3 regions of the Paenibacillus kyungheensis genome follow, and region 3 is predicted to be linked to each of the others. Evidence: predicted binding sites of a transcription regulator. Region 3 holds the regulator's gene; each other region holds the start of a gene.
What was found. Region 3 encodes LexA, which represses DNA repair genes until DNA is damaged. Its sites were predicted from a motif close to CGAACATATGTTCG; they were not measured.
Positions count from the first base shown of each region.

Region 1 (5,006 bases), 620 kb from region 3:
AGAACGATTAGAGCAACATGGAGAACCGGTCGTATTTGTGACAGTTGCTCAAAGTCTGCCCAAAGCCGATAAAATGGAAAGTGTTATTCAGAAATGTACAGAGATCGGTGCATCTTCTTTTCTGCCGTTTTTATCTGAGCGTACTGTTGTCCAATATGATGAACGTAAAGAAGTGAAACGGATTCAACGTTGGAGCAAAATAGCTAAAGAAGCCGCAGAACAAAGTCATCGCAGTCGTGTACCGCAGGTCGATTCACCTGTATCGTGGAAGCAATTATTGAAGCAGTTTGCAGATTATGATTTGATCTGTTTTTGTTATGAAAAAGAAAACGGGCATCAGCTTCGAGATGTTGTTCAACCTTTTGCTGAATCGTTATTGCTGACCAAAGATACGACTGCATCCAAAGCGATACGTGTGATGATTGTCGTAGGGCCTGAAGGTGGATTTAGTGAACAAGAAGTAGAAGCGGCTGAGGCGAGTGGCGCTATCGTTACAGGATTAGGACGACGTATCTTGCGTACCGAGACAGCGGCAATGACAGCACTGGCATGTATTATGTATGAAACTGGCGAAATGAACGCTAACAAAGGGTAACGATTATAAATGATTAGCAGGAACACAAAAAAGGAGTGGAACACTATTGGCAAGCGTGATATTGCAGCCCAAACGTAAAAAAAGATTAGAACAAGCTCATCCATGGGTTTTTCAAAATGAGATTGCTTCGGTTGAAGGAGATCCTATTCCCGGGCAATTGGTTAGTGTACTGACTCATCAGAAGCGCTTTTTAGCTACAGGATATTATAATCCTGCTTCGCAGATCACTGTACGGGTTGTATCGTATCAACCTTTAGAAGAAATGGATACTGCTTTTTTTGTAGAGCGATTTACACGCTGTCTTAAACATCGTAATCGTTTTTTGCCTACTGAAAATGCGTATCGTTTGGTCTATGGAGAAGCTGATTTTCTACCGGGATTGATTGTTGATCGGTTTGGCGAAGTATTGGTTGTACAATTATTGACGTTAGGTATGGATGCTTGTCGTCAACCTATTATTGATGCATTGGTACAGGTGATGCAGCCGCTTGGTATCTATGAGCGTAGCGATGTGTCTGTACGTAAATTAGAAGGATTAGAAGAAGTAACAGGTGTATTGTACGGAGAATGTCCTCGCCATGTGACCGTTACCGAAAATGGTCTATTGATCGAAGTCGATATTGTGGAAGGTCAGAAAACAGGATATTTCTTTGATCAGCGTGAAAATCGTGCTTCGATTGCTCCTTTGATGCTTGGTTGGGGTGATCGTAGCGGAATCGAATTGGCTGAAGTAGAAATAGATGGACATGTAACGCATAAGCCTATGAATCGCAATGGCAAAATTGTAGATTTCCCTTACTGGGATGGAGCAAATGTGCTAGAGTGTTTTTCACATACCGGAAGCTTTACGCTACATGCGTGTCATTATGGAGCTAAAAAAGTAACTTGTCTTGATATTTCGGCACATGCAATCGAAAGTGCCAAAGAAAATGTACGTCTAAACGGATTCGAAGATCGGGTAGAGTTTGTCGTCGATGATGCTTTTGATTATTTGCGTCGTAATGCTAAAGGTCTAGATGAACGTCAATTACGTAGTAGCGCAGAGAGCAAACAAGATACATCCAAACCGATGACTGCTGCGGGTGGACGTTCTTGGGATGTAGTTATTTTGGATCCACCTGCTTTTGCCAAAACGAAAAGTGCTGTAGCAGGTGCTGTTCGTGGATACAAAGATATCAATTTACACGGCATGAAATTAGTCAATGAAGGTGGATATCTAGTGACAGCTAGTTGTTCTTATCATATGCGTCCTGATCTATTTTTGGAAACGATTCAAGATGCAGCCAAAGATGCTGGCAAAGTATTACGTCTAATTGAATGGCGTGCAGCAGGCAAAGACCATCCACAAATTTTGGGCGTGGACGAAGGACATTATTTGAAATTCGCTATCTTTGAAGTACGTAGTAAAACGTTTTAAATCGTAATTTTAATAGAGTGTTTATAAAATTGCTAGATGACTTGAATAATCTATTCGTGATTCTGGAATGTTAAAGCTACCTCTTACATGTTAGCTGTTGATCTAGGGTCTCTGTAGTACAATAAACAGTAGACTGTATATGCTTTGAAATATATAATTAATCATTTATTTTAATTACAACATCCACATTCACAAAAATCATGTATAAATATAAAATCGATCATGAAAGAGGAATTGCATTGTCAGAGCAAAAAAGTGAAATTGAAGCGGTGATCACGCCACTCGGTTATCTGTATGGACGTGATGCGATCTATGTGGATAAGCTTTACTATGGGCTGGGTCGCAGAATGACGTTAGCAGGTGAGTTTAATGGTGCGCTAGCAAGTAAAAGCGAGTCAGACGATTTTGTCATGTACACGCTTCGCTTTGAAGGGGTGTTCTACTTTAATATGGTAGAACTCGATTTGTATAGTGATCAGCTACCGCCAGGGCAATCGGACATTAAGTCGAACTGGTTGGAATATCGTCAGTCTCCACTTTTGGAACGAGCGCAGCAGAAGCAAGAGCTAAAGGAACTGCGTCATTTTATACTGTTTACGTATGATGATGTGTTTGAAATTGCCTGTCAGCGTTATGAGTTAGAACTACATCCGAACAAGAGCAACGCCGAATAGTCATTGTCAGATGGCTATTCTTTTTTTATAATAAAATAGAACACATATTCGCTACTTATCGGGTTAGCAGTTTCCAGGTGCGGCGTTCTACAAAAAGGAGTTTTTGCGACGTCAACATCGATTGCACCGCTCTAATAGAACAATTTTTATGCATCGTGAAGACTATACTATAATAAATAAGGGTGAACTCATATGCCATTGCATTTTTTATTAGGTCGCTCTGGAAGTGGCAAAACGACCACAATTACTAAGCGAATCATTGATAATATTACACAACAACCTGATGGATCGCCTATCTTGCTACTGGTTCCTGAACAGGGTTCTTTTCAAGCCCAATATGCACTTGTTCGTTCTCATCAATCCAAAGGAAATGTACGTGTACAAACGTATGGTTTTCGCCGTCTAGCGAATTGGGTGCTACAAGATGTAGGTGGAAGTGCCAAAACACCGATTGGTGAAGAAGGTAAAAAAATGCTTCTTTATCGACTTATTCAGCGACATCAATCGCAATTACGGATGTTTGGTACGTCTAGTGATCAGTTCGGGTTTATCGGTAAATTAAGTGAATTATATAATGAATTTAAGCGTCATACGATTACTTTAGAGCAGTTAAATGAATATAGTGAACGGTTGTCGACTTCAGCTCGTTCTCCTTTATTAATTGATAAATTGCATGATTTACAACGGATTTATCAAGACTTTGAACAGGATTTGCAAGGATTGTATGTAGATGGAGAAAATACTTTAACCGATCTTGCGCTAGCGATTCCAGAATCACAGGTACTTCATAATATTGATATTTGGATCGATGGATTTCATAGCTTTACACCACAAGAATATGGTGTGATTGCAGCATTATTGCAAAAAGCCAATTCAGTGACGATTGCTTTAACATTAGATCGTCCTTATGATGGTGAACCTCCTCATGAATTGGAACTTTTTCACCAGACAGCTACTACCTATATCAAATTAAAGCAGTATGCTAACGCTATTGATGAGTCTTTTACGATAGATGTTGAGAATCTTTCAGAGAACCGTGTGGATATCCCAGTTCGGTTTCAATCTAGTCCGCAGTTAGCTCATTTAGAAAATGCGTATCGTTCTTCTCATCGCTGGCAACAAGCCCCTTATATTAAGCAAGCTGGTGAACGTCAGGATATTTATACGTATGCTGCACCTGATCGTCGTTCAGAAGTAGAAAGTGCTATTCGGGAAATGATCCGGCTTGCTCGTGAAGAAGGTGCACGATGGCAAGAGATGGGTGTATTTGTCCGTCAGTTGTCTGATTATGAGCATATTATTGCACCGTTACTGCAAGATTATGAGATTCCTTATTTTCTAGATCAGAAGCGTAGTATATTGCAACATCCATTAGCAGAGTTTATACGTTCAGCGTTGGATATTGTGCAATATTTCTGGCGATATGAAGATGTGTTCCGTTGTATCAAAACAGGATTGTTGCTTCCAGATGATGGACGTGTGACAACAGAAGATATAGACCGTCTGGAAAATGTAGTACTGGCTTCTGGGATTCATGGATCACGCTGGACAGATGGACACCCGTGGAAAGGCATCCCTAGTCTTTCACTAGAAGCTGGTGATGATGTCAAAGAGATCAGTGAACGTGAATTAGTAGAAGGACAGCGTATGCAACAAGCCCGTCAGCTTGTAATCGATCCGTTGTACCGTTTTGAGAAAAGAATCAAAAAAGCGAAGCACGCCAAAGAAATGTGTATCGCTCTTTATCAGTTATTAGAAGATTGCAATATTGCATTGCATTTGGAAAAAATGAGTACACATGCTACGGCACAAGGTAATCCTTTACGTGCTCGTGAACATATTCAAATCTATGGCGAAATTATTGATTTGCTGGATCAAATGGTTGATATTATGGGAGAAGATCAGATCGATCTGGGAACTTTTGCAGGCTTACTGGAAACAGGACTCAGCGGTATTCGATTAGGGATTGTACCGCCAGCGATCGATCAGGTGTTAATCGGTTCTATGGATCGTACACGCCCTATGGATATTAAATATGGATTTGTATTAGGTATGAATGAAGGAATTGTGCCTTCCCTTTTTCCAGACAGTGGTATTCTAAGTGAACCGGAACGAACCAATATGTTAGAAGGCGGATTAGAATTATCTCCGGGTAGTAAACGATTGTTGTTAAATGAGCAATTTTTGATTTATCATGCGCTAACAGTGGCAAGTTCTAAGTTATGGCTTAGTTATGCGTTAACAGATGATGAAGATAAAGGACTCTTGCCTTCTGAAGTGATTACGAATGTGCATAAGTTATTTCCTTTTTTACAACATC
Region 1 covers NZ_CP117416.1:3,660,295-3,665,300, reverse strand. Annotated here, with positions in the region: gene PQ456_RS15685 (16S rRNA (uracil(1498)-N(3))-methyltransferase) at 1-595, shown strand, start outside; gene PQ456_RS15680 (class I SAM-dependent rRNA methyltransferase) at 642-2,012, shown strand; gene PQ456_RS15675 (hypothetical protein) at 2,213-2,686, shown strand; gene addB (helicase-exonuclease AddAB subunit AddB) at 2,879-5,006, shown strand, end outside.
Region 1: the regulator LexA is predicted to act here: its motif matches at 2,724-2,737, upstream of addB (helicase-exonuclease AddAB subunit AddB).

Region 2 (5,006 bases), 1.0 Mb from region 3:
ATTTCTTAGCCAACTCTACGCCAATCTCTACATGAGAACCTTCCACTTCGTGATCTAGTGCTTTACCGATATCATGCAGTAAGCCTGCACGTTTCGCTAATGTGATATCTTGTCCCAATTCGGAAGCCATTAGGCCGGTAAGATAAGCCACTTCCATGGAGTGCTTGAGTACGTTTTGACCGTAACTGGTACGGAATTTGAGACGACCCAAAATTTTGATAAGATCTGGATGAAGTCCATGTACGCCAACTTCAAATGTAGATTGCTCACCGTATTCACGGATACGCTCATCCACTTCGCGGCGTGCTTTATCCACCATTTCTTCAATTCTTGCAGGATGTATACGTCCATCTGCTACCAGTTTTTCAAGAGCTGTACGGGCAATTTCACGGCGAATCGGGTCAAATCCAGAAAGGATAACAGCTTCCGGTGTATCATCGATAATTAAATCGATACCTGTAAGTGTCTCCAATGCACGAATGTTACGACCTTCACGACCGATAATTCTGCCTTTCATTTCTTCATTAGGCAAGGTGACAACAGAGACGGTAGTCTCGGCTACATGATCAGCAGCACAACGTTGAATAGCAAGAGTAATAATCTCACGAGAACGTTTGTCTGCTTCATTTTTCGCCTGTTGTTCAATATCCTTGATCATTTGTGATGTTTCGTGGCGAACTTCCTGCTCCACGTTGCTCAAAATGATACCACGAGCATCTTCCATCGACAGATTAGAAATTCGTTCGAGTTCCGCAACCTGACTGGTGTGAAGTTGTTCGATTTGTTGCTGAGTCTCTTCAATACGTTTCTCTTTGTTAGCCACTTGTTCTTCTTTGCGTTCTAATGATTCAATTTTTTTATCCAGCGACTCTTCCTTCTGCAACAATCGTCTTTCCAGGCGTTGATTTTCATTACGACGCTCACGAATGTCTTTTTCAGCTTCAGTTCTGAGTTTGTGCACTTCGTCTTTTGCTTCCAGAACTGTTTCTTTCTTTTGTGCTTCTGCTTCTTTCTTCGCACTTTCTACGATTTGGATAGCAGCTTGTTCAGCACTAGAAATTTTAGCTTCTGCAAGAGACTTGCGAATAAAATATCCGACCAAGAACCCAAAGAATAATGCGGCAACAACGAGAATTGTGGTCCAGAGAACTTCCATTCTGTTCACCTCCTCGCTGATTCCTCCAAGGTATTCCCTGGGAATTACATGTTCATTGGTTAATCGATGATTCGTCCCTTATGCATTTGTTTCATTGCTCATGCGGGTACATGTGCTAATTCCCTGTTCATAGGGAGATCAAACATTCTAAAATTCTTCAGAAATGCCTTGCTACAGAATCCATGATCACCTTCATCTTATCACCTGCCGGGAAAAGATGACGTAAAAATGACAATCTGCACAAGTACATTTTATTATTTGCCAAAAGACATTGTCAAGCAATTGCCGTAACCGTATTTATAGATGTCAAGTTTGTTACCCCAAATAAAGCGGTTATTCTGTTTTATTATATTTGGATTTTGGCGGTTATTCCCAATCATCTTCTGGTTTTTGTTGAACAGCTTCCAATGCTTTCCTTACAATATCCGAAGAATATCCTCTTCTCATTAAAAAAGCCATTGTTTTTCTTTTTTTATCAAAAACTTCTCCCGAAGTGGATTTCCATTTTTTTTCTGCCAATATAGTAGCACTGGCTATCTCATCATCTGGATCGATATCTTCCAAAGCTTGCTCAATATTTTCTTTATTTACACCTTTTTGGCGTAATTCTTGTCTAATCCATACTTTACCTTTTTTCTGACTTTTGACTCTTTGCTTCGCCCACTGTTGAGCATATAACTCATCATCGATCAATTTCTCTTGTTGTAATCGCACCAGAGTCGTTTCGATAATTTCAGGATGGATTTCTTTTTCTTTAAGTTTGCGTGCAATCTCAGTACGAGTTCTTGCTTTACGGCTTAAATAATTTAAAGATTCTGCATATGCTGTTTGACGTTCATTCGCAATAACAATATTCTCTAGTTCTTCTTTAGAAAAAGACATCCCTTTTAACAGCCTATATTTGATCATAACATCTTCATGTACCATAAGAGCCAATTCCCCGAAAGATAACTTGTAATGATGCCTAGGCTTACGTAGAGGGGTTACAGCGGTAATCTCTACTTCACCTTCCTCGGGAAACCCATCTAAGCGTTCTCCTTCATCTGCATAGATATCCCATTCTTCATCGCCCTCAGGTTCAGATGTAGTATTTGATGTTTTTTTGGAATAACGACGATAATCAGCCATAATTGTTTCCTTTCGTCTATCTATATTTTAAATCAGTGTATAGTGCTCATATGAATCTCTTATTAAATATAAATAAAAAACGCCCTGAACGTATTTCACGTCCTGGGCGCTACAGGATTTAAGCTTGAAGCATCTTAAAATGATTATTCAGTTGCTTTAGAGAATAATTCTTGCTCTTCAAGACTCTCTTTTTCTTTTTCTTCAGCAGATGGTTCTTCAACCACTGTTGTTAAATTGCTAGATACACGAATTTTTTGCTCGATGATATCTGCAATATGCGGATTTTCTTTCAAGAATTGTTTAGAGTTCTCACGACCTTGACCCATACGTTCACCTTCGTAAGAGTACCAAGCACCACTTTTATTTACAATATCGTGTTCTACACCAATATCGATCAAGCTACCTTCTTTAGAGATACCTTCTCCGTACATGATATCTACTTCAGCTTGTTTGAATGGAGGAGCAACTTTGTTTTTAACAACTTTGATACGTGTACGGTTACCAACAACATCGTTACCGTTTTTGATTGCTTCTATACGACGTACGTCTAAACGTACAGTGGAGTAGAATTTAAGCGCACGACCACCTGGAGTTGTCTCAGGGTTACCAAACATAACTCCAACTTTTTCACGAAGCTGATTGATAAAGATTGTGATTGTTTTGGATTTGCTGATTGCACCAGACAATTTACGCAAAGCTTGAGACATCAAACGTGCTTGCAAACCAACGTGAGAATCTCCCATTTCGCCTTCGATCTCTGCTTTTGGTACCAATGCTGCTACAGAATCGACAACGATAATATCAACAGCACCACTACGTACAAGTGCTTCAGCGATTTCTAGACCTTGCTCACCTGTATCTGGTTGAGAAAGTAGTAATTCATCAATGTTAACGCCTAAGTTTTTAGCATATTGAGGATCTAGAGCATGCTCTGCATCGATAAATGCTGCTTGTCCTCCAGCTTTTTGAACTTCTGCAATTGCATGAAGCGCTACAGTTGTTTTACCAGAAGATTCTGGTCCGTATATTTCGATAATACGTCCTCTTGGCATACCGCCTGTACCCAAAGCAATATCTAATGCAATAGATCCACTAGGAATAACTTCAACTTGCATATGAGTGGATTCTCCAAGTTTCATAACTGAACCTTTACCGAATTGCTTCTCTATTTGACGAAGCGCCATATCTAACGCTGCACGACGATCTGACAATAAACTCACGTCCCTCTTCTTCTTATTTATACTCTAATTATACTACTTTTTTTCTCATTTGCCAAGCTTTTTTCGAACATATATTCGTGTTTTTGATATGAAATCCATATTATATTACATTTATTGGTAATAAATCAGGATTTCATTTTTTTACGTAACTTTTTTACTTTTTGGGGTGTAAACATAAAAAAACCGCAACAAATAAATTTGCTGCGGTTCTTCCGTCTGCGCTTATTTTACCATAGTAGAACTATACATTGCAACATATGCTTGGCGTGATATGACGTCTGTTACACACGTCTGTGCGCATTTTGTCACTGTGGTAAAGATTCCTTCTGAAGTTCACTTAAACGAAGCCACAAACGGTACAGAATACTTTTGGCAGCGCGAACACGAATCGACTCACGATTGCCACGTATATTTAATTCAAATACCTGTGTAGGTTGATTCCGTTCTGCGAGTCCAATATAGACTAATCCCACAGGTTTGCGTTCTGAAGATCCCGGGCCAGCTACACCGGTAATCGAAACAGCAAAATCAGTATCTAATATCTTTCTTGCTTCATCGGCTAATACTTCGGCTACTTCCGGGCTTACTGCTCCTGGAGCTTCTTCGCCTTCTAACAATTCACGAGGCACATTTAACATTTTTTCTTTCATTTCGTTGGAATAGCAGACGATTCCACCAAGAAATACATTTCCACTTCCCGGGATAGCAGTTAGATTCTGCATTAATAGACCACCTGTGCAACTTTCTGCTGCTGTGAGTGTCAATTTCATACCTGTCATCATCAGCAAAATCTGTTCTTCGATTCCGATATCTTGATCAGCATACATATGGTCAGGCAAACGTTCCCGAATTTGAGATTCCATCTGTTTGAGTTTGACCATTGCTTCTTTTTCTGTAGCCGCTTTGGTTGTCAGACGAATCGTGACTTCGGCTTCTTTGGCATATGGAGCAATTGTAGGATCACTTTGATCGTTAATCAGATCAATCAATGCTTCCTCCAATGCAGATTCACCAATACCGGCAAATTTAAGCATTTTCGAATAAATAGGATGCTCATCTGTTAATACATGTTCTAACAACCATGGTTTTGCTTCATTTTCAAACATAGGCTGTAACTCTTTTGGTGGGCCTGGTAGAACAATATAATATTTTTCTTTATCTTCAATTGCTATACCGACAGCAAGCCCTGTGGAATTTGCCAATACATGGCTATTCTCAATAACCAGTGCTTGACGACGATTATTTTCAGTCATCGTAATATTTCTACCTTCAAAAAAGCTTGCGACTTTTTCCATAGAAGAAGGATCTATATAAATAGATCTGCCTAGCACTTCAGCTAATGCATCTTTGGTTAAATCATCTTGTGTTGGTCCGATCCCGCCTGAAAATAAAATAACATCTGCACGACTACTAGCAAGCTCAATCGCTTGTTTGAGTCGATTTAAGTTATCCCCTACTACAGTCTGATAATATACATCTATTCCTATATAGGATAATTGTTG
Region 2 covers NZ_CP117416.1:2,045,279-2,050,284, reverse strand. Annotated here, with positions in the region: gene rny (ribonuclease Y) at 1-1,156, opposite strand, end outside; gene PQ456_RS09100 (regulatory protein RecX) at 1,523-2,284, opposite strand; gene recA (recombinase RecA) at 2,428-3,495, opposite strand; gene PQ456_RS09090 (competence/damage-inducible protein A) at 3,810-5,006, opposite strand, start outside.
Region 2: the regulator LexA is predicted to act here: its motif matches at 3,569-3,582, upstream of recA (recombinase RecA).

Region 3 (5,006 bases):
ACGAATCGATCAGACAGTTGGAGTGCTAAAGCTTCATCTTCGATCCCCATTGCACTTAGACCTTTACGCCACGATTCTTTGCGATATGTCGGTGCAATCTTCTGCAATTGACGGAATTCAGGTTGTTCGCCTGCGGAAAATTGAGCCCACAAGCCTTCAAACGGATTAATTCCAATCCATTGTGTAAAAGGAAAAGTCTCATAGGATTCATACAGTGCTCTCGCTTCTCGGCGTACTGCTTCTTCCAAAGCTATAGGATCAACACCTGTCGCTTGCTCAGCCACAAGACATGTCTCTGCAAAAGCTTCTTCTATACTGCGTTCATCCCATAATAACGTATCATCTAGATCAAACAAAACCGCTTCAATACTCACTGCCTGTACCTCCTCAACGATCATAATGACTTTAATTATGATAATAGATATTTAGATTAGATAGCATATATAACGATCGATCTCCAAAAAGCTTAAGCTTTTTCTTGAATCGAAATTTTGTGTTGTGCAGCAAATGTGCGTAAGTGCTCGCTCATTGCATCTGTATCATAACGGTTTAATGTGCGTGAGAATACCCAGCTTCCACCTTTAGAGCTATGTTCAATCACTACATAACCTTTTTGAAGGCGAATACTTTTCACTTGAGAAGAAGAGATGAGACGATCACGATTAAATTTGGTAGTGATCAATGAATCTCTGCCAATTTTCAAGTACGGTTTGCGGAAATAAAGCATTACGCCAAGTAAAATGTACAAAGCTACAGTAACGATAAAGATCACGCTAAAACCATCAGCTGTTGGATACATAATACCCATCACTGCATAAATAATTCCCAATATAATTAGAGCAGCTGGAAAAACAATGTTTCTTCCTTTATACGCTGTATATTCGGAAATACTGGTTTTGCCACCGATAGAAGATTGACCTTGCTTTCTACGTGCAGCATTAACTTGCTTTGAATTGCGTCGAACTTGCCTTTCCCAGGAACGGGACATACTTTGTTTCCCCCTAATAGATAATGTAAGCCTTACAACAAAAGCAGAAGACTTCGTTCTATCTTATCATGCCAGAACAAGCCCTAAATTTCCATAGCAAAATAGGATGCTCTCTGTAATAACAGCTAGAGCACCCTTGGGTTAGTTCACTTCTTTGTATTTATTAAAGCTGTTACATGATTCTAGTGCTGACTATTTTTTGGTATTATCCGCTTGTTCTGTATCTTCTACAAATTCAATTGTATCTAGTTGTTGACGAAAATTACTGCGAATATTATTTAAATAAATAGCACGTAACTCGTCACGCTCTACAGTTTCTTCGGCTGTAAGACCTGAACTTTTTTTCTTACGAGCTAATTCATTAATACGTGCAATGAGTGTATCGATATCCATAACTAACCTCCATGTAAGTAATCATCTTGTGACCATCACTAACTTTGACATGTAAAAAAAAGCTTGTCAAGATCAACAGATCTTAACAAACTTTCATCCCACTTAATGAATATATGTGCTTATCTAGTGATATCATTTATACCATAAATATATTTAGAGAACATGTAAATCAATCGTAAGGAATTACCAGAACATCGCCTGCTTGAATCTCACTTGTAGTTAATTGATTTTCACTACGAATCTCTGCTATATAGTCACGTGTATCTGTCTGGGCTGATTTGTATTCACTAGCGATACTCCATAAGCTATCCCCTGAATGAACAACAACTTTTTGTGCAGGGCCTTCTACTTTGTCTGCTACTACAAAGTTATGAATTACTCCACCGTATAATAATACACCTGCAAACACAAAACATACCATTAAACGTCCGCCGGATTTCCACTTCACTTTTTGGGCTGTGCTTTGAATAAGATGTAGCGTTTTTTGACGTAATGTTTTTTTGCCTTTAGGTTGAGCTGGTTTACGTATCTTTTGCACATTCGGCAAATATGTCCACTCATCCACCACTACATCTTTGTCCGCTCGTGTGGCATGAATAGCTGCTTGCTGTGATTGTTTCTCCGAATAACTTGTTGATGTATGATGTATATCTGATCCAGATGTATCAATCTGTTGTTCACCATCTTCAGATTGATTGTGGATGCTACGATATGTAGTATATTTTAACATTGTCATCACGCTCCAAACATTTGTTCTTGTTTTCTTAAATTCACTATAACACGAACATATGTTTTACTCAATAGTTTTTTACGAACCTTCGTTCGCGTTTTTTATTGCACCTTTTAGACTATAGATTATGCCTCTTATACGATGAATAGACTACAAAAAGTAATGAATAACAAAATAAATATACAAATTTTAGAACTTATGTTTGTACGAACGGTAGTTCTATGTTATAATTTTGCCAAACGTTACTAGCATTGGGGTTGATAAGGTATGTCAAAAGTTTCAAGTCGCCAACAGGCCATTTTGGAATTTATCCGAAATGAAGTCAAACTTAAAGGTTACCCGCCATCTGTACGTGAAATTGGTGAAGCTGTAGGTCTTGCTTCTAGTTCTACTGTACATGGTCATCTGGATCGTTTGGAGAAAAAAGGACTGATTCGACGCGACCCGACCAAACCTCGTGCCATCGAGTTGTTGGGTCAAGAAGAGTCTGAAAGTAATATTCTTTTCGCTCAAACGGTATCTCGTGTTCCTATTATTGGAAAAGTAACCGCCGGTGTTCCGATTACAGCTACAGAACATATTGAAGATTACTTCCCTCTACCACAGAATTTTACAGGTGAAGGACAAGTATTTATGCTTTCTGTAGTTGGAGACAGTATGATTGAAGCAGGAATCTATAATGGTGACTACGTAATTGTACGTCAACAACAGACCGCTGATAATGGCGATATTGTTGTAGCCATGACAGAAGACGACGAAGCAACTGTCAAAACGTTCTATAAAGAAAAAGATCATATTCGTCTACAACCAGAAAATCCAATGTATCAGCCACTTCGTCTGACACATGTTACGATTTTGGGTAAAGTTGTAGGATTGTTCCGTAACTTGCACTAAATCACTACTGTACGTTACAGTTCATAGAAGATAGAAAAAGACCGCTACTTTCTAGTAGCGGTCTTTTTTCTTATTTATATGAGAATAATTTAATTTATTTAGATTCAGCACAATGTAATTATTGTACATATCTCCACAATGCAGTTTTAATTACATGTTCGGCTTCTACTTCACTAAAAGCAACTTCAATCTCTTCTTTGCCTTGTAAAACTTTGTACATCCATACAGGATGCTCTGTTGGATTCAAGTACAATAATTCTACCGCAAGTTTAGGTTTTCCAGAATCATGAGAGCATTTGTATTTGAGATCAGCTTCTCCATAATAATGTTCACGTACATTTTTTTTAACTACAGTTATAGTAATGACAACGAGTGCAATTGTAATAACCAGTTGATTTTCATCTTTCTGAATACTGCAATCTTCTTTAAAATGTTTTTTGATCTCTTCTAAAATGGTAGAAAATTTCATCCATAAATTTTCACAATGTTCTAAAAAATGCTCATGAATTTTTAAAGAATATGAAAAAGCTTTTGCGTTCTCTGCTTTCTCTTCCTGTGCACGTATTACCGCAGATTCAATCCAACTCATAATTGCTACCTCCTTTAACTGTAATGACTGAACATATTGAGTACCCAAATTGCAACGTTTTTATCTAACCCTCTACTACTTATTGGATGCCTTTTGTACAAGCTGAATACGGTACTTTTGCTGATATGCTCTTAATTTTTTTATTTGATTTCTAATGTCACTCCTCTTAATTCATTATGTGATTTCTTCATCATAACCTAATAATAGGAAATTGATACCTTTTAATGCCAAATAATTACTAAATATCTTATATTTTTTTAATAGTAAGCTACATTTATCCAAACAGCTTTGTATCCATTAGTTTGGCAAGTAATGCTTTGAAATCTTTACTTTCTGCTTTTTCAGCCAATTGGGCTTCAAGTGTATTGAACTTTTCAGCTAGAAAATAAGCATTTAAAAATACACCTAGATGGTCTTTAGCCACTGCTTCGGCATTATCTTTATCTGATGAATAACTTGAAATGACAGTATACGCAAATTTCTCAGGATCTATTCTCATTTTTGATTTCATCAGGCACTCTCCTTTTCAGTGTTGATTATGTTTGGTTATGCCATACACGCATTTCACCAGATTGTCGGTTAGCCCAGCAATAATAAGGAATAAGTCGTAATGTTGTAGGAGCATACGTGGTAGCTGCTTGAGAAGCATATAATACATCTTCCCACTGAGAAGTAATGATTCTTTTACGTGCCTCTACATGGATCGTACCTATGCCTCCTAGCAACTGTGGATCAAATGTATATTGATAGGTCTGATCTTTATTTAACTGAATTAAATGCAAATGCTCTCCATTATCTACTTCTTCAGCGCAATAAATAAACGGGCCACGTCCTATAGCTACTTTGCCAATATCTGCTCTGACTAGCGGATGTGCGGTATATTGTTTGATCTCCATCGGTAAAACAAACTCGATCTTGTCATTAGACTGCCATACACGATCAATGTGTAGAAATCCGTTAATATTTTCCGCTTCTATATGCTCTCCATTGACTATCAATGAATAATCATCTGCCCAGTAAGGCAATCGGAGCGCCAATGTAAAAGCAGTTGGTTGTTCTGTCTGTGTCACAATCGAAACATGACCTTCCCACGGTAGATTCGTTGTTTGTTCAAGCTGTACTTTGTGATGATCTATCTCTAATGTTGCTGTGCTTGTAATAAATAGATTCGTATATATCGCTTTTTGCTCTGATTGAACCGTATATATATATTTATGAAGTGAAGTTAATAATCTTGCTAGATTCGGTGGACAGCAAGCACAGCCGAACCATTCGGGGCGTGTAAATTTCACATGACTTTTTCCCGGATCTTTACGGCTGTTCTCTGGACGTACTTCTAACGGATTCACATAGAAAAAATGTTTGCCATCCAGTGCCATACCGCCAATAGCTGTATTGTATAATGCTCGCTC
Region 3 covers NZ_CP117416.1:3,041,982-3,046,987, forward strand. Annotated here, with positions in the region: gene PQ456_RS12945 (HAD family hydrolase) at 1-374, opposite strand, end outside; gene PQ456_RS12950 (methyltransferase) at 467-988, opposite strand; gene PQ456_RS12955 (DUF896 domain-containing protein) at 1,181-1,381, opposite strand; gene yneA (cell division suppressor protein YneA) at 1,551-2,111, opposite strand; gene lexA (transcriptional repressor LexA) at 2,379-3,005, shown strand; gene PQ456_RS12970 (hypothetical protein) at 3,124-3,594, opposite strand; gene PQ456_RS12975 (hypothetical protein) at 3,869-4,105, opposite strand; gene PQ456_RS12980 (glycoside hydrolase family 127 protein) at 4,131-5,006, opposite strand, start outside.